2 linked regions of the Terriglobus roseus genome follow. The protein of the gene in region 1 binds, or shares a complex with, the protein of each later gene. Links are inferred from orthologs where the notes say so. Each region holds a gene or a part of one and is shown on either strand. Other genes may lie near its edges.

The links.
Region 2: the proteins of metK (region 1) and groL are in contact, whole or in part, in a cryo-EM structure (PDB 8P4O), measured with the Escherichia coli proteins. The link is inferred for Terriglobus roseus from one-to-one orthologs.

The regions. Positions count from the first base shown.
Region 1 is NZ_LT629690.1:154,286-164,211, reverse strand. What follows is about bases 1-2,931. They hold metK (methionine adenosyltransferase), read left to right. Parts: upstream 1-845; coding sequence 846-2,018; downstream 2,019-2,931. Other genes in these bases: BLT38_RS00800 (DUF1801 domain-containing protein), read right to left, coding at 2,726-2,931; BLT38_RS00805 (GNAT family N-acetyltransferase), read left to right, coding at 2,233-2,688; BLT38_RS00815 (helix-turn-helix domain-containing protein), read left to right, coding at 288-749; BLT38_RS00820 (cellulase family glycosylhydrolase), read right to left, coding at 1-85. In the rest of the region: more of BLT38_RS00800, read right to left, coding at 2,932-3,148; BLT38_RS00795 (DUF899 family protein), read right to left, coding at 3,212-3,964; BLT38_RS00790 (SRPBCC family protein), read right to left, coding at 4,088-4,540; BLT38_RS00785 (ArsR/SmtB family transcription factor), read right to left, coding at 4,557-4,919; BLT38_RS00780 (alpha/beta hydrolase), read left to right, coding at 5,127-6,089; BLT38_RS00775 (hypothetical protein), read right to left, coding at 6,086-8,368; ispD (2-C-methyl-D-erythritol 4-phosphate cytidylyltransferase), read right to left, coding at 8,464-9,168; BLT38_RS00765 (SgcJ/EcaC family oxidoreductase), read left to right, coding at 9,376-9,879. UniProt on the Escherichia coli protein: Catalyzes the formation of S-adenosylmethionine (AdoMet) from methionine and ATP.
Region 2 is NZ_LT629690.1:1,786,215-1,796,053, forward strand. What follows is about bases 4,101-6,944. They hold groL (chaperonin GroEL), read right to left. Parts: upstream 6,435-6,944; coding sequence 4,767-6,434; downstream 4,101-4,766. Other genes in these bases: BLT38_RS07625 (hypothetical protein), read left to right, coding at 4,101-4,693; BLT38_RS07635 (co-chaperone GroES), read right to left, coding at 6,569-6,862. Also shown: BLT38_RS07615 (threonine aldolase family protein), read left to right, coding at 1-887; BLT38_RS07620 (TonB-dependent receptor), read left to right, coding at 1,205-3,649; more of BLT38_RS07625, read left to right, coding at 3,752-4,100; BLT38_RS07640 (hypothetical protein), read left to right, coding at 7,075-7,743; BLT38_RS07645 (SDR family NAD(P)-dependent oxidoreductase), read left to right, coding at 7,746-8,477; BLT38_RS07650 (hypothetical protein), read left to right, coding at 8,513-9,295; BLT38_RS07655 (tetratricopeptide repeat protein), read left to right, coding at 9,285-9,839.

The sequences.
Region 1 (9,926 bases):
CGGACCAGCGCTCCTGGGCACGTGACGAAATCACCGAAACAAGTACGGCAACAAGAAGAACGAACAACAAACGGCAAGCTTTCACAGCACTCTCCGAGCGGAATTTCTTAGCTCACCCTTATATCGCAACCCGTTTTGACCCTGCTGGCAATATCAGCCGTTCCATTTCAGGTTCGGTAATAGGCTTTTTATCTGCCAGTATCTTTGGTTTTTAACGGGTTACATGTAGCATGACGGCGTAGCGTCAGTCGCAAACTCTGCAGAGTACATTACGAGCATCGGAACGCATGCCATTCGGTCAGGAACTCAAGGAGCAGCGCGAATCGCGCGGCATCTCGCTCGACGAGGTCTCAGTCTCCACGCGTGTCTCCTTGCGCCACCTTCAGGCGCTTGAGGGAGACCGCTACACTGACCTGCCCGGCGGAGTCTTCAATCGTGGCATCGTTCGTTCCTACGCCAACTTCTGCGGACTTGATGTAGACGAAACCGTCCGTCGCTTCCTGGACGCCATGCGCGCCAAAGGCCTCGATACCAACGGACACGAAGACGACTGGCGTGAACTCGCCGAAGCCGTACATCGCAGCCGCGTCACGGATGCCCCGGCCCGCCGCCTGCGCTGGCTCGGCGTCGTGGCTATGTTGCTCATTGTCCTTGCCCTTGCCGCCGGTGTTCTATGGGTTCTTGTGCGTCGCGGCATCGTGCATCTGCCGGAAAAGAAGTGGGTTCCGGCCATTTACAGAACGCACTAGTACTCATTCCTTCCTTAATCAGCGTTTTCTGCATCCATGCGCGTTAAAATGGATCGAATATCTATTCCTCGCTGCAAGCGCCTCAAGGAGCAGTTTTTGTCCACTCGCGATCGTTTCCTCTTTACCTCTGAGTCCGTCACCGAAGGCCATCCCGACAAGATTGCCGACCAGATCTCCGACGCCATCCTCGATGCCTGCCTGGCACAGGATCCGTACAGCCGCGTTGCGTGCGAGACTCTCACCTGCACCGGCCTCGTCGTAGTTGCTGGCGAAATCACCACCAAGGCCTACGTCGACTTCCAGAAGCTCGTCCGCGAGACAGTTGCAGGCATTGGCTACACCCACTCCGAGTACGGTTTCGATAGCAACACCTGCGCCGTCATCTCCTCCATCAACTCGCAGTCGCCGGACATCGCCATGGGCGTGGACACGGGCGGCGCGGGCGATCAGGGCATGATGTTCGGCTATGCAACCAACGAGACCCCGGAGCTGATGCCCACCCCCATCTCGCTGGCACACAAGCTGGCCGCACGCCTCACCGAAGTGCGTAAGAACGGCAAGCTCGGCTACCTCCGTCCCGACGGTAAGAGCCAGGTCACTGTGGAGTACTCCGCTGACCACAAGCCCGTGCGCATCGACGCAGTCGTCATCTCCTCGCAGCATGACGAAGCTGTCACCACCGAACAGCTACGCGCTGACATCCTCGAGCACGTAATCCAGGCTGTCCTCCCCGCTGAGCTTCTCGACGCAGACACCAAGTACCACATCAACCCGACCGGCCGTTTCGTTGTCGGTGGCCCCATGGGCGACTCCGGTCTGACCGGCCGCAAGATCATCGTGGACACCTACGGTGGCATGGGTCGTCACGGTGGTGGCGCATTCTCCGGTAAGGACAGCACCAAGGTTGACCGTTCGGCTGCATACATGGCGCGCTACATCGCCAAGAACATCGTTGCTGCCGGCCTCGCAGACCGCGCAGAAGTTCAGCTCGCATACGCCATCGGCGTAGCTGAGCCGGTCAGCGTTCTGGTTGACACCTTCGGCACGGGCAAGATCTCCGAAGGCGAAATCACCAAGCTCGTCCGCGAGAACTTCTCGTTGACGCCGAAGGCCATCATCGAGACGCTCGACCTGCGCAAGCCCAAGTTCCAGGCCACCGCAGCCTACGGTCACTTTGGCCGTAGCGGCGAAGGCTTCACCTGGGAGAACACGGACAAGGCCGCAGCTCTCAAGGCCGGTGCCGAGCAGCTCGCAGGAGCAGCCCGCTAAATCGCTGTCACCCAATCAGGGCGGCAGCTAAGCCGCCCACCAAGCCAAGTAAGGGCGGCCCACAGGCCGCCCTTCTTCTTTTCACCAACCAACAGAAGTCTCTCAACCACAAGCGAAGCTCATACGAACGAAGCGTCATCCTGAGCGAAACGAAGTGAAGCCGAAGGACCTGCATTCTTTTCGCACTACTGCAATGCTGAAGGAGACCACAGAGATGTCCACCATCCGCCAAGCCACCGTCGAAGACACGAAGCTCATCACCGAACATCGCCACGCCATGTTCACTGCCAATGAGTTCGCAACCGAAGAGCGACTGAACACGATGGACGCCAACTTCGAACCGTGGGTACGCGATCGCCTTGCCGATGGCCGCTACGTGGGTCTGCTCCTCGAAGAAGAAGGCGAAGTAATGGCAAGCGGCGGCATCTTCTTCGGCGACTTCCCGCCGCACTATCTCCACACGGAAGCGGGCCGCCCCTATTTACTGAACTTCTACACAGCAGACAAAGCCCGCGGCAAAGGCTACGCGAAGCGTATCCTGGAGGCAGCCACCGATCTATGCCGTGAACTCGGCTACAAAGTCATCACACTGCATGCCTCGCCCTTCGGCAAACCCATCTATGAGAAGGCTGGCTTCAACCAAACCAACGAAATGATGTTGAAGCTCTAACGAGTTGCAATGCCTGGATCGCTCGAGATCAGCACGCTTACTCGCGATCCAGGCCATATTGAATTGCGGCTTTCAGTACATCCATTTTTATGTCTGAGAGTGTTTTGAACTTAATGCAATATCCCGTAATGCTTGCTTTGCCAAGTTCCGGACCAAATGTCTGGGCGAGATAGTTTTTGTCACTTATGCCCATGATGTAGACGGAGATGCCTGTCGTATTCGCACTCAGTCCAACTTGATAGAACTCTCTGGTTTTTCCATTGGCATAGGGAATGTTCTGCGAACCATAACCAATGTTTGGGTTTGAGACAGTTTTTCCGTGTTCGTCCTTCCCATCCAGAAACCGCAATTTGCAGGTGGGCTTCAGCGCCAGAATCATGGAATGCAGTTGTTGTATATCGCCGCGTTTGGGCTCTGGCTGCGCGGCGATATACTCCTGAATTTGCTTCTGTATGTTCATGCAGTCGCTCCCTGACTTAGAACATACCCTCCACTCGTGATCGCGCGTCGATCTTGCTCACTCTTACAGGTTAAGAAGTACCGTCGCGTTATCAACAACGTTCGACCACTTCGCATCTTCTTTCCCGTAAGCATCATGCCAACGCCACCACTTATACGGTTCCGTTTGCGGATAACCCTCAGGCGAATCTTCCCAAAGTTCCTGCCGTCCCAGCGGAGTCACGTCAAGATAGCTCCACACATTCCCCATCGCTTCATCGCCACGGCTATTCACCCAGTACGTGCGGAAGATTTTGTCGTGCTCATCGCGAAAGAACACGTTGTGGCCATGCCACTCATCCACACCGAAGTCCTTATCGAAGTCATCCGTAATGGTGAACCAGGGAATCGCATCCCATCCCATACGCTGCTTCAGCGTGGCAATGTTCTCCTGCGATCCACGCGATGCATACACCAGCGAGGTGTCGCGTGCATGAAGGTGCAACAGGTTCGAAACCTGGTCTGCCCCCATCGAACAACCAACGCAGGCATGCTCCGGCCAGCCATAAACATTCGAGTCGTAAAACGCGCGATACAGCACAAGCTGCCGCTGTCCATCGAATAGATCCAGCAGTGAAACCTTGCCCTGCGGCCCTTCGAAGACATACTCCTTCTCCACTGCAAACCAGGGCATCCGACGGCGTGCCGCTGCCAAAGCGTCGCGTGAACGAGTGAATTCCTTCTCTTTCACCAGCATCTCCTGCCATGCGTTCTGCCATTCTTCTGCAGAAACCACGGCGGGTTTCTTCATCTGCGCAATCTGCTCATTCGTTGTCACCGTTCACCTCCTGTTTGTGCGTCTTTGAGTTCCAAATTTTTACAGCAAGCGCGGAAGCTCCTCCCGCAGATGCAACACCCGCCGCAATCCATACCGCAGTCGAAATGCAAAAGGGACACATGGCTATTTCCTCGCTCGTTCCGCTACAGCCTCGCGAATCCGTTCAATCATGTTGCTCCAGCCGGCATCCACGCCACGTTCCTGATCGCCAACCCAGCCCATCGCACGATGACGAAAGCGCATCACAGTTTCGCCATCCTCTTCTGTAAGCCGATACTGCAAATTCGAAACCGCAGGGTTGGACATGAAAAGAGGCCCCGAGATTTCAAGCAACGAAGGCGCCTTGATGGCCTGCACATTTCCCCAGAAGTGACCAGAATCATTGCCCAGATCGCGGTACCACCGTCCTCCGGGCCACGCCTCCAATACCATCGGCATCGGCTTTTCCGGAGTGGAATTAAGCGGTCCCATCTGCTCCAGAATGGTCTCGAAGACGATCTCAATCGGAGCCGCGATTCGTTCTTCCTTAACGATTTCAAAGGCATGCAAAACGCCTTCTATAACTGTGGCTGCCATTGCTCCCCCTTTGGGTTTACTTCTTGTCTTTGTCGATACGAATCAATCTCTCCAGCGCCTTCTGCTCGGCACGCTGCTTGATCTGATCCACCTGGTGCGTCCAGTAACGTTCGAATTCCCGCACCCAGTCATGCACCGGCTTAAGCGCCAAGGCATCGAGACGATACATGCGGTGTTGTCCGCGTTTGACCACCGTCACCACCCCGGCCTTGCGCAGGGCGTTCAGGTGTTTTGAGACGGCAGGTTGAGCCATCTTCATCCGCAGCACGATCTCATTGACGGCATACTCCTCGCCATCCGCAAGCACCGCAACAACCTCTCGCCGCCGCGGCTCGGCGATGGCGCTGAAGACATCCGCAGAATGTGATCTCCGTGTCATGGCAAGAATATATTCCTATATCGGAATATATTCCAAGGGTTTTTGCAGAAATATTTTTGGGCAAGCTTCCAGTGCGCCAACGAGATGCTGAAACTGACGTAGTAGCAACGCGGATACCTCCGGCACGATGCACAGGCCACGGGCGTAGCCTGTGCTGGTGCCGCCGCGCATCCCGCTGCCGCACCACTCCACACATCAGGTTTTCCCGTGAGCCGTCTGCGTTCCGCACGTCTGTTGCTCCTTTGCCTCGCCGTCTTCACATGCCTGCCCATGCTCAGGGCGCAGGCCAACACGTGGCAGCCATCTCCCGGCCACACACAAATCCCCATCTGGCCCGGAAAAATTCCCGACGCACTGCCAGCCAAGGGTCCAGAGCGCATGGAGACAACCACCGACCCGAAGTACTTCATTGGTGGCAAGCCATCCAGCGGCATTGAAAACGTCTCGCGACCCACCATGACGGTCTACTCACCCAAGTCCAACAACACCGGCGTTGCCGTAGTCGTATTCCCCGGCGGCGGCTTCATGGAACTCGCAATTGACCTGGAAGGTACAGAGGTCTGCGACTGGCTCACCACGCATGGCATCACCTGCATTGTGTTGAAGTACCGCGTACCCGCGCCGCGCTCAGCCCCATACTGGGGTGCGTATCCCGGATCCCCCATGGCGCTCGAAGATGCGCAACGCACCATGGGCCTCGTTCGCCAACATGCGGCCGAATGGAAAATCAACCCACATAAGATCGGCGTGCTCGGCTTCTCAGCAGGCGGTTATATGGTCGCAGGCATGAGCGTCCATTTCGACAAACGCATCTACCCACGCGTAGATGCCGCAGACGACCAAAGCTGCCGCCCCGACTTCGCCGTTGCACTCTACCCCGGTCATCTCGGCTTCAAGCGAGGCACGCTGGAACTGAACCCGGACATCGCAAGCCACATCACCGCGCAGACACCGCCCACGTTCCTTCTTCAAAACGAGAACGACAACGTGGACAGCATCTGGGACGCGCTCAGCTACGAAGCCGCACTCATCAAAGCCAAGGTGCCGGTCGAGTTCCATTCCTACGCAGAAGGCGCGCACGCCTTCGGTCTGCGACCAACAAAGTATCCCGCAACGGCGTGGCCACACCTCGTTGAAGTGTGGCTGCACACCATCGGCATGTTGAACTAGAACGTCACATTCACCTGTTGAGGCGTTGCGCTCGCCTTGAATTCCAGCAACAACGTGCCGCTCTCTCCCTTACCAGGCGTGAGCGGCTTTCCATCCACCGTCACACTCTTCGCAGCACGCGGCAACATCAACCGCACAGCCGTCACGTCATGCTCATCACGAGCATCAATGTTCGACACCGCAAAGCGTAGCGAACTCGCAGTCACCTGCTCATCCGTCACCTTCGCACTCGCGGCAAGAACATGCGCTTTGCCTTTGGCAACAACAGAAGGATCAAGCAACAAACGCCGCTCTCCCTCTGCCACCTGCGGGTTCTGCACCAGTTTCAAATGCGCGTCGAACAGATCAACATACTCGCCACGCAACACCGTAGGAGCAGGCGTTGTGTGCGGCAATACAACAGCCTCTTCATGCGTCACATTGCTCGTATTGTTCTTATCCAGTGAAGCAACAGCGCTGTTCGCAACACGCGTAATCGCACGCTCCGGTGTGCCTTCCGGTCGATCAAACCCAGAGGCAATCACAAACGGCCCACGCCGCAACACTAATGCCGATGACTCACGCCAGGGCAACTTCACCTGTGCCGCAGCTTCCTTCGCCACGGCAAGCACCGCATCCGGCCCCTTCACATCCTGAGCAATGGCAGAAGGCGAAACCTTGCGGAAGATCACCACGCCCTTGCCCACACGATGCGTGCCTTCCTTCGCTGCATCCAGACCAAGCGTGCGGAATAGCAAATCGCGGGGAATCACCTGCGTCTTGCCGTTGTCATTCCACCAGTCCTGCGCGTGGTTGTAAGGATCACCATCGTTATCCATCACAACCAGCGCACCACCAGCCTTCACCCATGCAGCGATCGCATCATGAAACTTTGGCGACGGCGGCTTCTGTCCCTCATAGGTAAGAAACAGAACCTTGTACTGCTTAAGAAAATCCGCTGCATCCTTACCGCGATACGTGCTCTCAATCTGCACTGGTTCCACAGGAACACCGTGCATCACCAACGGCAGCGCCATGCCATAGAAGTTGCCTAGGTCAGCATCGGAAGGCAGTGGCTTCGCGCGTTGAAACATCAACGTGTCACTCACCAACACACCAATGTTCTGCGTGCCGCTCACCTGCCACTTCGCCGTCTGTCCCTGCATCTGCCCCAACGCATGAAACACAGTCTGTAACTCCGTCTCATACTCCGCCGGAATAAACGTGCGCTGCGGCTTCGGATTTGCTTCCGTTGGTTCCGTAGAAGGACGCAATGCCTTCGGCCCGAAGATACGATCCGGCCAAGGCAGAATTTCGTAGCTGCTCACCTCTGGCTGCAACAACGAAGCCACCAGCGTCGACTCCCAATTGCGCTTGTAATCAATCCACGAATGATTGGGATTATCTTCAATGGGATCGTTCAGGTACCAGATTCGCTTGCCGCTGGAACGCGCAATGTTCTGCAACGCGCCATACTCCAGGAACGCCGTCTCAAACGTGCGCTCTGCCTTCACGCCCTGATACACATTCACCGCGCGGCTCGTACCCGTCCACACCTGCGCAATGTATCCATCCGCACCCACATCCAGCAGCGACGACTCCGGCGAAACAATCTGCCACTGCGCATAGTTGATCAGCGAATGCGTCGCCACATAACAAGGCACAACCTTGCCATGCTCCTTGCCCCACACACGCACCGCAGCAAACACCTGCGCCAACGCACGCTGATACAGGAAGTACTTCAACTTGCTCGCGCGATACTGCGCATCCGGCGACGAGTCCGGCGCAATCCAGGGCTCGTGATAATAAGCCGCCCACTCACGCTTGAATGATTCGCTCCAACCCGCGCGAGCCCAGAACTCCGGCTCCTCAAGATAAATAGCTTCAGCACCCGCATCCAAAGCGCGCAGCACACCACGGCTGAGATACTTGCCATAGCTTTCCGAAGGCGCAACATATGGCACCTCTTTACCGCCATGCAGAATCAGCTTGCCGCTGGACTCCTGCTGCGTCTCGTCCCAGTGTTCTTTGCCATCAAACTCGCCACGCAGATAGTCGCCATACGTACCCCACGCAACGCCAGTCATCACCGTCACGCGGTAGCCATGGTCCTTCCATGACTTGATGCGATCCGGCATGCTCTCGCTGATGCCATACACCATCACCGAGCCAGCCTCCACGTTCACACGCGGTGACCAGCCGTTCTGAGTCTGAAAGATCAAACGATCGTTCGCCTGCGGAACGGTTTGCGCAAACGCAGTCGAGGCAACAAGGAGAGCAGCAAGAGCAAGTGTCTTCATGGGGTCGTGGCAATGGTATCGCGAGCAGCCGCGTCACCACGCGAATCATCCATGGCTATTCGCGCCACAATCGTTCGCGCGTAGCGTTAAAACGCTTACCTGCGAGCCTTCAGATAAAACTCGGCAAGCTCCAGATCGCCCGGCTGCGTAATCTTCAGGTTCGTTGACGACCCCTGCACCACAGCCACGGTGATACCCGCACGCTCTAGCAGACTCGCCTCATCCGTACCGGCAAAGCTATCCACCTCAGCCTCATCAAACGCACGCAACATATCCGCATAACGAGCGCCCTGCGGAGTCTGCGCCTGCACCACACGTTCACGCGGCACAGTGCCAGTGATGATCGCGCCATCTGCGGTGCGTTCCACCAGCTTGATGGTGTCAATCGCGCCCACACCCACAATCGCCGCGCCATGCTTGGCAATCGCTTCAATCGTGCGCTCAATCGTGGCAGGCTCAATCAACGGACGCACCGCATCATGCACCAGCACAATATCGTCATCACCAGCATCCAGCGACCGCAGCGCCGCAGCCACTGACTCCTGCCGCGTCTCGCCGCCGGTCACCACGCGCACTTTGTCGCCAAACCCATACTGCTTAAGCTGAGCACGAACATGATCAATCTCTGTCGCACGCACCGCCAGCGTCACAGTCGACACATTCAGCTTGTCCGCAAACGCGCGAACACTGTGGATCAGAATCGGCACACCGCCGAGTGAAAGAAACTGCTTGGCGCTGACACCGGACACAGCCATGCGCGTGCCCAAACCCGCTGCCGGAAGAATCGCATGAACAACCATAGGATGTGCAGTATAGCCCGTTAAGGTGCGGAGGCGCACAAACGCCTCCGCGTCTCCAGATCAAAACACTGCTGAAATCTACAAAATCGGCATTTTTATGGAACCGCAGCGAAATCTACGCGTATCCCATTTCATCTGCGTGTACGCTGACCTTTTTCCCTCCAGCAGCGATTCCGCCCCCAATTCATGCATTTTTCTGGAGAAGCTATGAACAGCATCCTGGCCGCCGCAGCATTGCTGCTGGTTCCCGCCTATCTTTCACCCGCTGCGGAAACATCCGCACCACTCACCTCCACAGAACAAATCCAGCAGATCATCGCGCATCAACTCGATTCGTGGAACCGTAACGACGCCGCAGCGTGGGCCTCGGACTACTCCACCCTCGCCACCTTCATCAACGTTCGTGGCGATGTCGTCAAAGGCCGCGAAGCCATCGAAAAGATTCACGCCTTCATCTTCCAAGGCCCATACAAAGGCACGCGTCTTTCCGCTTCGATCGACACCATCGAATACCCTGCGCCGCACGTCGCCATTGCGGACATCACCAGCGAAGTTAGCGGATTTGCCACGCTACCGCCGGGCCTCACGCCCACCGAACCCGGCATCTTCCGCACGCGCCTGAAGTACATCCTGGTGGAAGAAGCAGGAACATGGCGCATTGCTGCAGCGCAAAACACCGCCGTCTCCCCCACTCGGATGGACGTGAAGTAGCGCATCCGCTTTCGCTTATGCCCGGTTGCACGCGCAGCCGGGCATTT
Region 2 (9,839 bases), 1.6 Mb from region 1 along the record:
CGATCTTTGTTCCCACAGGATCCATGGGGAACCAGATTGCATTGCGCCTGCATACAGAACCGGGTAGGGAAGTTGTCTGCGAATCGCGTGCGCATGTGCTGGATTGGGAGATGGGCATGGCCGCGATGTTTAGCGGATGCCAGCTTCGCACGGTGCAAGGGGAGCGCGGCATTCTTCGCTGGAAAGACATTGAGCCTGCGCTTGCCACAACGGGTTTGTATTACAAGGCTCAGACTGGGCTGATTTGGGTGGAGAACACACACAACATGGCTGGCGGATCAGTTACGCCGCTGGCAGTGATGCGCGAGCTTCGCGATGGTGCGCATGGTCGCGGATTGCCAATTCATCTGGATGGTGCGCGCGTTTTCAATGCCTCCACCGCGTTGAAAACGGATGTCGCCACACTGACTGCAGGCTATGACTCCGTGAACTTCTGCCTGTCGAAGGGACTATGCGCGCCCGTTGGATCACTGCTTGTCAGTTCCCGCAAGAACATCGACAAAGCACGGCGTATTCGCAAGGCGCTGGGCGGCGGTATGCGTCAGGCAGGCGTGCTGGCAGCGGCTGGATTAATTGCACTGGATGTGATGTCGAAGCGGCTGGATGACGATCATGCCAATGCGAAGCTGCTGGCGCAGAAGATTGCGGATGTGGACGGTATCTCCGTTGATCCTGCGGAAGTGGAGACAAACATCGTTATCTTCCGCACGGAATTTGATGCGCCCGCCTATGTGGCTTCGCTGAAGGAGCGTGGCGTGTTGGCCAGCGCTATCAATGCAAATACGGTTCGTTTTGTTACCCATCATGATGTAAGCCAAGAACAATGCGCGTGTGCCGGTGAGATTGCTGTTGATGTTGCTGCGGAGATGCTTTTAGAAACCGCATAAAACAAGGCATTTACGCTGTACACTGGCAATACACGTTTTGAGTGCAATTCTGAAGAGGATTGCTTTGTTCAACACAAGCGCAGCGGAATGCATTGGGAAGCGCGGTGAGAATCCGCCACTGCCCCGCAACTGTAAGCGCGCATCTTCGACCATGTTTCGAAGACACATTCTTTTCGTGACACAGCTATCACTGCGTAAGTGGGAAGACAGCATGTGCAGGATACGAAGACTTTGTGCGATGCGCGTAAGTCAGGAGACCGATTCCGCTGCTGGTTGTAAGCCATGCTCCCGCGGGGGAAGCAGAGGAGAATTCTGATATGTATCGCATCGCTCAAAAGCGACGCGCAGCAGCGCAGTTATGTGCAGTTGCCGTGTGCGCTCTCACCGCATCGGTTGCCCACGCAGTTGTAGTCCGCGGCATGGTCCGCGATCCGCTGGGGCGTCCTGTCTCCACCGCGCATGTCCGCCTGGTCAAGGGAACGCAGGTCGTGGCCTCCACGGTCACATTGCCAGATGGTTCCTTTGAAATTCGTTCAACGGAAGATGGTCGTTTTCTGCTGATTGCGGATGCGCCCACGTTTTCTCCGCAGGTGAGTGATTCATTTTACGGACGCCCGCTAGATGTGGTGCAGAAGACTCTGCAACTCACGATCAGCCCCATCAAACAGGACATCACCGTCACAGCGACAGGCGAACCCACTCCTGTACAGCAGACCAGCGCAAGCGTGTCATTGATCGATCAGCAGGCTCTGAGTACTCGTGCCGATGTTGTGAGTGAACTTCGCCTGCAACCCGGTGTTGCGATGGTGCAGACCGGCCAGTACGGCGGTGTGACATCGATGTTTGTACGTGGTGCAAACTCTGACGCAAACAAGATCCTGATTGACGACGTGCCAGCAAACGATGTGGGTGGAGTATTCGATTACGGCACCGTATCTTCGACCGCAGTCGCTTCAATCGAGACGCATCGTGGCCCCGACAGCATCCTGTATGGAACGGACGCGCGTGCTGGTGTGGTGCGTTTTGAAACGCCGCATGGAACCACGCTGAAGCCCGTGCTGACGTACTCCGGTGATGCAGGCAATCTGCACACGTGGCGCAATGAAGGCACGCTGTCCGGTACTTATGGCAAGGCCGATTACTTCGGTGCTTTCTCGCGCTTTGATAGTTCCAATGCGCTGCCGAATGACCGTTATCACGTGGCAACTTCCGCGGCGAACCTGGGCTACAGCTTTACCGCAAAAACAAGCATTCGCGGAACCGTTCGCAATGCTGTCAGCGCTACTGGAATTCCCGGTGCATGGGACTTCCAGGGGCTTGCGCAGAACGGCAAACAGGGCGATCAGGACACCTACATGAGTGGCGTGTTGGACGACACACGCGGCAATGGTTGGCACAACACCTTCCGCTACATTGGCGCGCGCAAGCGTGAGCAGTCTCGTTACTTCGCCGCTGTGGGAACGCCGGATGGCTATGGCGAATACTTTGGCAACACCGTAACGATCCGTGGCGCCAACGGAACAAAGGCTACTGGCCAGGTCATCGTTGGATACGATCCGTTTCCCACTTACTACGAGATGGTGAACAACCGCGACGGTCTTGACTATCACACCAGCTACAGCTTCAATCGTCACCTATCTTTGGTGGGAGGTTTCCGCTTCCAGGATGAGCGTGGAGCATATCGCTATCCGTTGTATGGCGAAAACGACCAGGTGGGGCGCAGCAATTACGATTACACCCTCGCGTTCAATGGTGAAGCGTGGCATCGGATCTTCTATACCGTGGGCGGAGCGATCCAACGCAACTCACTGTATGGAACGGAAGGACAGCCGCAGATTGGGCTTTCGTACTACCTGTTTCGCCCGGCACGCGGATGGTTCCATGGAACACATCTACGCGTCCAGTTTGCGAAAGGTGTGCAGGAACCAAGCTTGAGTGCGCAGCTTTCTTCGCTGTTCCAGAAGCTGATTGGAATTGGAGATACCGCAGATATTGCGAACTTCCATGTAAGTCCGATTGGTGCGCAGCGCAGCCGCGTCTATGAAGGTGGACTCGATCAGAATATCTACTCTGACAGTGCCATTCTGCATTTGACTTACTTCCACTCGACCTATGGACGGGGGACTGAGGGCGTTCCTGTAACGCTCTACAACGCTTATTTCCATCAGAACCTACCCGTGGCGTTGGGAAGCTTCTATCTGAATTCCCTTGATACGCGGTCTACAGGCGTGGAGGCATCGCTCGAATACCAGGTGCTGCATCACCTGTTCCTGCGTGCCGGATATACGTACCAGGATTCACTGGTGAAGCAATCGTTCTCCAGCGATGCACTGGCGGCGTTAGGTGGTTCAACGACGATCAACCCGAACTATCCAGGTATTCCCATCGGGCAGTATTCGCCGCTGGTGGGGCAGCGTCCCTTCCGTCGTCCGCCGCAGACGGGATTCTTCATGGCCCAATACACCACGACGAAGTGGTCTGCAGCAGTGAAGGCCGCTGTCGCTTCACGAGCAGATGATTCCACGTTTATCGACGCTTATTCCAACTCGTCGTTCGATAACTCCATGCTGCTGCCCAACCGTAATCTCGATCCCGGATTTACCAAGCTGGATGCGAACTTCACGTATCAGGTGCGTCCGTCCGTTGCGTTGTTTTCGCAGTTAGACAACCTGCTGAACAACCAGCACATGGGTCCGATTGGTTATCCATCGTTGCCGTTTACCTTCCGTGTCGGTTTGAAGGTGCGTATCCCGCACGAGTAATCAATCGCGTTATGTGTTGAACATGCGCCATTACTGAAGCAAAAGGCCCACGCTGAGCGTCTCATCAGCGTGGGCCTTTATGATTTGGGCCGGAGGAATTTCATGTTGGCACGTCTTCGTTTTGCAAGTACTGCTTTGGCGCTGGTTTTTGCTGCGCTACCTTCTCATGCACAGGAGGGTCCGTACAACGTTCGCGTGGTGTTGCGCGCCGAAACAAAAGGGCAGCCCTCGATTCTGCAACCGGCCGATCTCCGCGTTCAGTTCGCCGGCAAGAAGATACCCGTGCAGCGGCTGGAACCATTGATCTCCAACCACAGCGCAAAACCTGTGCAGGTAGCCATCCTGATCGACGACGGTCTGCGCGGAAGCTTTGGCAACCAGATAGGTGAGATCCGCCAGTTTGCGGCCGATCTTGCGGCGGAGCATGTCGCCGTGGGCGTTGCTTATATGCAGAATGGCCGCGCTGTATTTGGCAACGGAGGTTTTACCTCTGACCCTGAAGTGGTCGAGAAGCAGTTGCGTTTATCCATGGGTGGTGCGGGCATCAGTGCCAGCCCATATTTCTGCCTGCAGGATCTGATCAAGAATTGGCCGGGAGATAAGACAGGACCGCGTGCGGTGTTAATGATCACGAACGGTATTGATCTGTACAACGGTGCTCCCACTCCGAACAACCAATATAGCCCATACGTGCAGGCGGCAATTGTGGATGCGCAGCGCGCAGGCGTGCCGGTGTATTCCATCTACTACGGTCGCTTTGACAATCATCCCGGCTTCGCCAGCTTCAGTGGACAAAGCTACCTGGGCGATCTGGCCGATAGCACCGGTGCAAACACCTTCAATCAGGGAAGCCTGAATCCGCCGAGCATCAGCCCGTACCTCAAGCAGTTTGAAAAGAACCTGAATGAGAGCTGGCTGCTATCGTTCCAGACGGGAACACGCAAGTTGGAACAACTCAAAGTCGATGGAGCGAAGGGAACCAAGCTGTACGTGCAACGCCTCGCGCAGGGGACGGAAGCAACAGCGGGTGCTGTGCTTCGCTAGAAGCTTTGTATGAAGTAAGCAATAAGAAAGCCCCGGATTGCTCCGGGGCTTTTCTATTGGTCGTGCTTGAGGTTTAGTACATGCCGTCCATGCCGCCGCCATGCGAGTGGCCGCCGCCTGCCGGTGCTGCCTTCTCCGGAATCTCTGCGATGAGAGCTTCCGTGGTGAGCAGCAGGCCGGAGATGCTGGCTGCGTTCTGCAGAGCGGTACGGGTTACCTTGGTGGGGTCGATGACGCCAGCGGCAACCAGGTCTTCGAACTGGCCGGTCGCTGCGTTGTAACCCTGGTTGTCCTTCGACTCCAGGATCTTGCCCACAACCACTGCACCCTCTTCACCAGCGTTGCCAACGATCTGGCGCAGCGGCTCTTCGATAGCGCGGCGGATGATCGATGCACCGATCTTCTCGTCGCCTTCGAGGGTCTTGATGAGAGCATCAACGTCAGCAGCGCAGCGAACCAGAGCCACACCACCGCCCGGGACGATGCCTTCTTCAACGGCTGCACGGGTTGCGTGCATTGCGTCTTCTACGCGTGCCTTCTTTTCCTTCATCTCGGTCTCGGTAGCAGCACCGACCTTGATGACAGCAACGCCGCCAACCAGCTTGGCGAGGCGTTCCTGCAGCTTCTCGCGATCGTAATCGGAGGTGGTCTTCTCAACCTGGCTGCGGATCTCACGCACGCGACCGTCGATGTCGGCTTCCTTGCCGGCGCCGTCGATGATGGTGGTGTTGTCCTTGTCGATGGAGACGCGCTTCGCGGTGCCCAGGTCCTCAAGCTTCACGGACTCCAGCTTGATGCCGAGGTCTTCCGTGATGGCCTTGCCGCCGGTCAGGATCGCGATGTCGCCCAGCATGGCCTTGCGGCGATCGCCGAAGCCAGGAGCCTTTACAGCAGCAACGTTCAGCGTGCCACGCAGCTTGTTGACCACGAGGGTTGCCAGCGCTTCGCCGTCAACGTCCTCAGCAATGATGATGAGGGCCTTGCCGGTGCGGGCCACCTGCTCCAGGAGGGGCAGGATGTCCTTCATCGCGGAAACCTTCTTCTCGTAGATGAGGATGTATGGATCGTCGAACGAAGCTTCCATACGCTCTGCATCGGTCACAAAGTAGGGCGAGAGGTAGCCGCGATCAAACTGCATACCTTCCACAACGTCGAGCTGGGTCTCCATGCTCTTCGCTTCTTCAACGGTGATAACGCCGTCCTTGCCAACCTTCTTCATCGCTTCGGCAATGATGGTGCCGATCTGCGAATCAGAGTTTGCAGAGATGGTGCCCACCTGAGCAATCATGTCACCGGAAACCGGCTTCGACAGCTTCGACAGAGCGCCGCCAGTGACGATGCCGTTCTCGTCGCGCTTGCCCACGATGGCCTCAACAGCCTTATCGATACCGCGCTTCAGAGCGGTCGGGTTTGCGCCAGCAGCAACGGTCTTCACGCCTTCGCGGTAGATCGCCTGAGCCAGAACAGTAGCGGTGGTGGTGCCGTCGCCAGCAACGTCGCTGGTCTTGGAAGCAACTTCCTTCACAAGCTGTGCGCCCACGTTTTCGATCGGGTCCTTGATCTCGATTTCCTTGGCGACGGTGACGCCGTCCTTGGTGATCGTCGGGGAACCGAACTTCTTCTCGATAACAACGTTGCGGCCCTTGGGACCGAGGGTGACCTTGACGGCGTCTGCGAGCGTGTTCACGCCGCGCAGAATAGCCTGACGGGAATCTTCACCGTGCAGAATTACCTTTGCCATTGTCTTTCTTCCTTTGCATTCGCGCTCATTGCGCGAGTTAATTCAAAATCTGTCACTGCCGTTTGAGCAGAAGGGAAGCTGAAGTATTCATTCCAGTCAACGAAGGCGCAAAGCGCATCCGCAGCATGCAATGACTACTTGAGGATTCCGAGGACTTCTTCTTCACGCATGATCAGGAAGTCTTCGCCGTCCAGCTTGATTTCAGTGCCGGAGTACTTGCCGAAGAGAACCGTGTCGCCAGCCTTAACGTCCAGCGGGAAGACCTTGCCTTCATCGTTGCTCTTGCCCTTGCCAACGCTGACGACGGTACCCTGCTGGGGCTTTTCCTTAGCGGAGTCGGGGATGATGATGCCGCCGCGAAGCGTCTCGCCCTCTTCCAGGCGGCGCACCAGAATGCGGTCATGCAGCGGTGTGAAAGTCGATGCCATGGTGTTTCGTTCTCCTTGGGTGGTGGTCGATGGCAGTGTTAGCACTCCATCATTCCGATTGCTAATGTACGAACTGGCAGTCACCCGCGTCAAGTGCTAATCGATGAAATGTGAGTGAAAGGCACTCACGTCCGAATCTGCGACAGTGGCAGCGTCAGAACACGCCACGGCTACCGCGACAGAATGTACCTCGAAACGATAGAATGCAGGGCATGTTGTCCCGTCGTGCGCTCCCCGTCGTTGCCACCCTGCTGCTCTCTGCCGCACCGCTGCTTTCCGCTCAAAATGAGCGCCACGGACGTAAGTACAAGGCGCCGCCGGAGACCAGTCATCTCGAAATCCTCGTAGTGCGCGACTTCAACGGCAAGGTGATTGAGAACGCTGGCGTCGTCTTCCACCCGACCAAGGACGGCATTGACGAGGGCAACCTGGAAGTAAAGTCCGGGCCTGACGGCAAGGCCTTCATCGACATCATCCCGACGGGATCGGATGTGCAGGTTCAGGTAATCGCAAATGGCTTTGAGACCTATGCAGGGAACCTCAAGCTGGATGCTGCCTCGAAGCAGTTGACCGTCCGTATGAAGCGGCCGTCGTCGCAGGTATCTGCCTACGACGAGAACGAAGGTAAGGGCAATCTAAAGCGCAATGTCGGTGTGCAGGAGCCAATCCGCACTGGTACGGCACCTACGGCAGCGTCAAAGCCGTTGTCGGCCAGCGAGCCGGTGATCAAACTGCCTGCGCTGCCCAAGAACAAGCCTGCGGATGGCGATGCTACCATCCAGCCCGGAACAACGGCTGCTCCCGCGTCGAAGCAGCCCACAAAGACGGGTAACTCTGCACCGGTTGCAGATGGCACCCCAGCTCCGCCGCAAACCAACTAAGCATGACTTCTTCGCACGAGAGCCTCCGTGGGCGCCGCGTCGTGATTACAGGCGGTGTACGGAGGCTTGGTCGCGCCTTTGCCTTGGCATTGGCGAATGCCGGAGCTGACGTTGTTGTCACCACTCGCCACTCTGACGAAGAAGCAACAGAACTGCTACAGGCCATAAAGCCACTGGGTGGACGCTACGCAGCGGTGCAGAGCGATGTGACGGTCCCTGAACAAGTGAGCCGTGCCGTGGAAGAAGCCGCTGGCTTTCTAGGCGGCATCGATTTGCTCATCAACAACGCGGGAATGTTTGAATCAGCAAAGCTGGAAGACCTGACGCCGGAGCAATGGGATCGAGTCTTTGCAACAAACACGCGTGGGCCGTTCCTAATGGCTCGGGCAGCGCTTCCGCATCTTCGCAGCAGCCAGGGAAGAATCCTCAACATCGGTTCGCTCGGCGGTATCCGTCCGTGGATCACGCATGGTCACTACTGTTCCAGCAAGGCCGCGCTGCACATGCTGACGCAGACCATGGCGAAGGCCTGGGCTCCTGAAGTCAGCGTGAATGCGATCGCGCCAGGCATGATTCGGTTTCCTGATGAGCCGGAGCGCATGGCATCGAAGACACCGATGCAGCGTGATGGTTCACCAGCCGATGTAGTGAAGGCCGTATTGTTCTTTGCGTCGGCGCCGCAGTTCATCACCGGACAGATACTGGCTGTGGATGGCGGCCTTGGGCTTGCCTGAGCCTCCGCTTCGATACACTGGAAGCTGAACTGCTCATGTCCTCTGAAATTGTTCTCAAACCCTCTCCGGATGCTATTTCGCTTGCAGAACGACGCGAACAGCTTGCTGCTGTGCGTACGCAACTTGCGGAGTTGGAGGCGGAGCTTGCGCAGTTTCGCGCGCAGCTGAAGGCTTTTGAAGGCCGTTATCTGCGGCAGGTGGGCGTGCTATACGCCGAGCTGGATGAATTGGAAGCACGCATCACGGAACACGAGGCTTCGCTCTATGGATCTGATGCAGCGAAGCAACGTGCAGAAGAGGCGAAGCAGCGCGCGCAGGAAAGCCACGACGCCGCATTCGGCGAGGCTCGCGAAGCAGAAGAGTTTGATCCACCCACAAGCCTGAAAACACTCTTTCGTGAAGTAGCCAAGCGCATTCACCCGGACTTTGCACGTGACGATGCGGAGCAGCAGTACTTCACGCTGCTGATGGCGCGTGCGAATCAGGCGTACCGACGCGGCGATACAGAAATGCTGCAGCGCATGCTCGACGATCATCTTGAAATTAATGCGGTTGTCGCGGGTGAAACCACTGCTGCGGAGTTGCTGCGTATTTCGCGACAGATGCAACACGCCAAGCGCGACATTGCTTCCTTGGAGATGGAGCGCTACACGCTGCAGGGCAGTGAGATTGCAATGATGTTTCACGATGCGGAGAGGGCTGCGCTTGAGCATCGCGACCTGTTGACGGAACTTGCCGTCAGCGTGCGCGAACAGATTGCAGAAGCGCAACGTCGCTTTGATTTGATTGATCGGCAGATAAACGTTCATGGAAGATAATCCGCAATCCGGCCTGCAGCATGTCCCCGCAGGGTCAGGCTTGTCAGTGCATACGGCACGTTCCGGCATGATTGCGCGTGGTCGCCGCGACGCCGCCAGTGCAGCGTCAAACCCGCATTACAAGCAGGCACTGGAGCAGTACAACGCAGGCGATTTTGCTGCGGCTGCTGCATCATTCAAGTTGGCTGCAGATCAGGGACACGCCGAATCTCAGTACATCCTAAGCACGCTCTACGACGAAGGCGCAGGTGTTGCCAAAGACGATGAACAGGCTTCGTACTGGGAGCGCAAAGCAGCCGAGCAAGGCCATGCGTATGCGCAGGCCAACGTAAGTTTTCGTTATTACGCTGCGAACGATTTTGCGGAGGCATTCACCTGGTGCCAGCGTGCGGCGTACAGCAAACTTGCGTGGGCGCAGTACAACCTTGGCCTAATGCATCGCAAAGGTGAAGGCACGGAACAGAGCGACACGCAGGCTGCGTACTGGTACCGCCTTGCAGCCGCACAGAACTTTGCAGAGGCGCAGCAGAAGCTGGCAGACCTG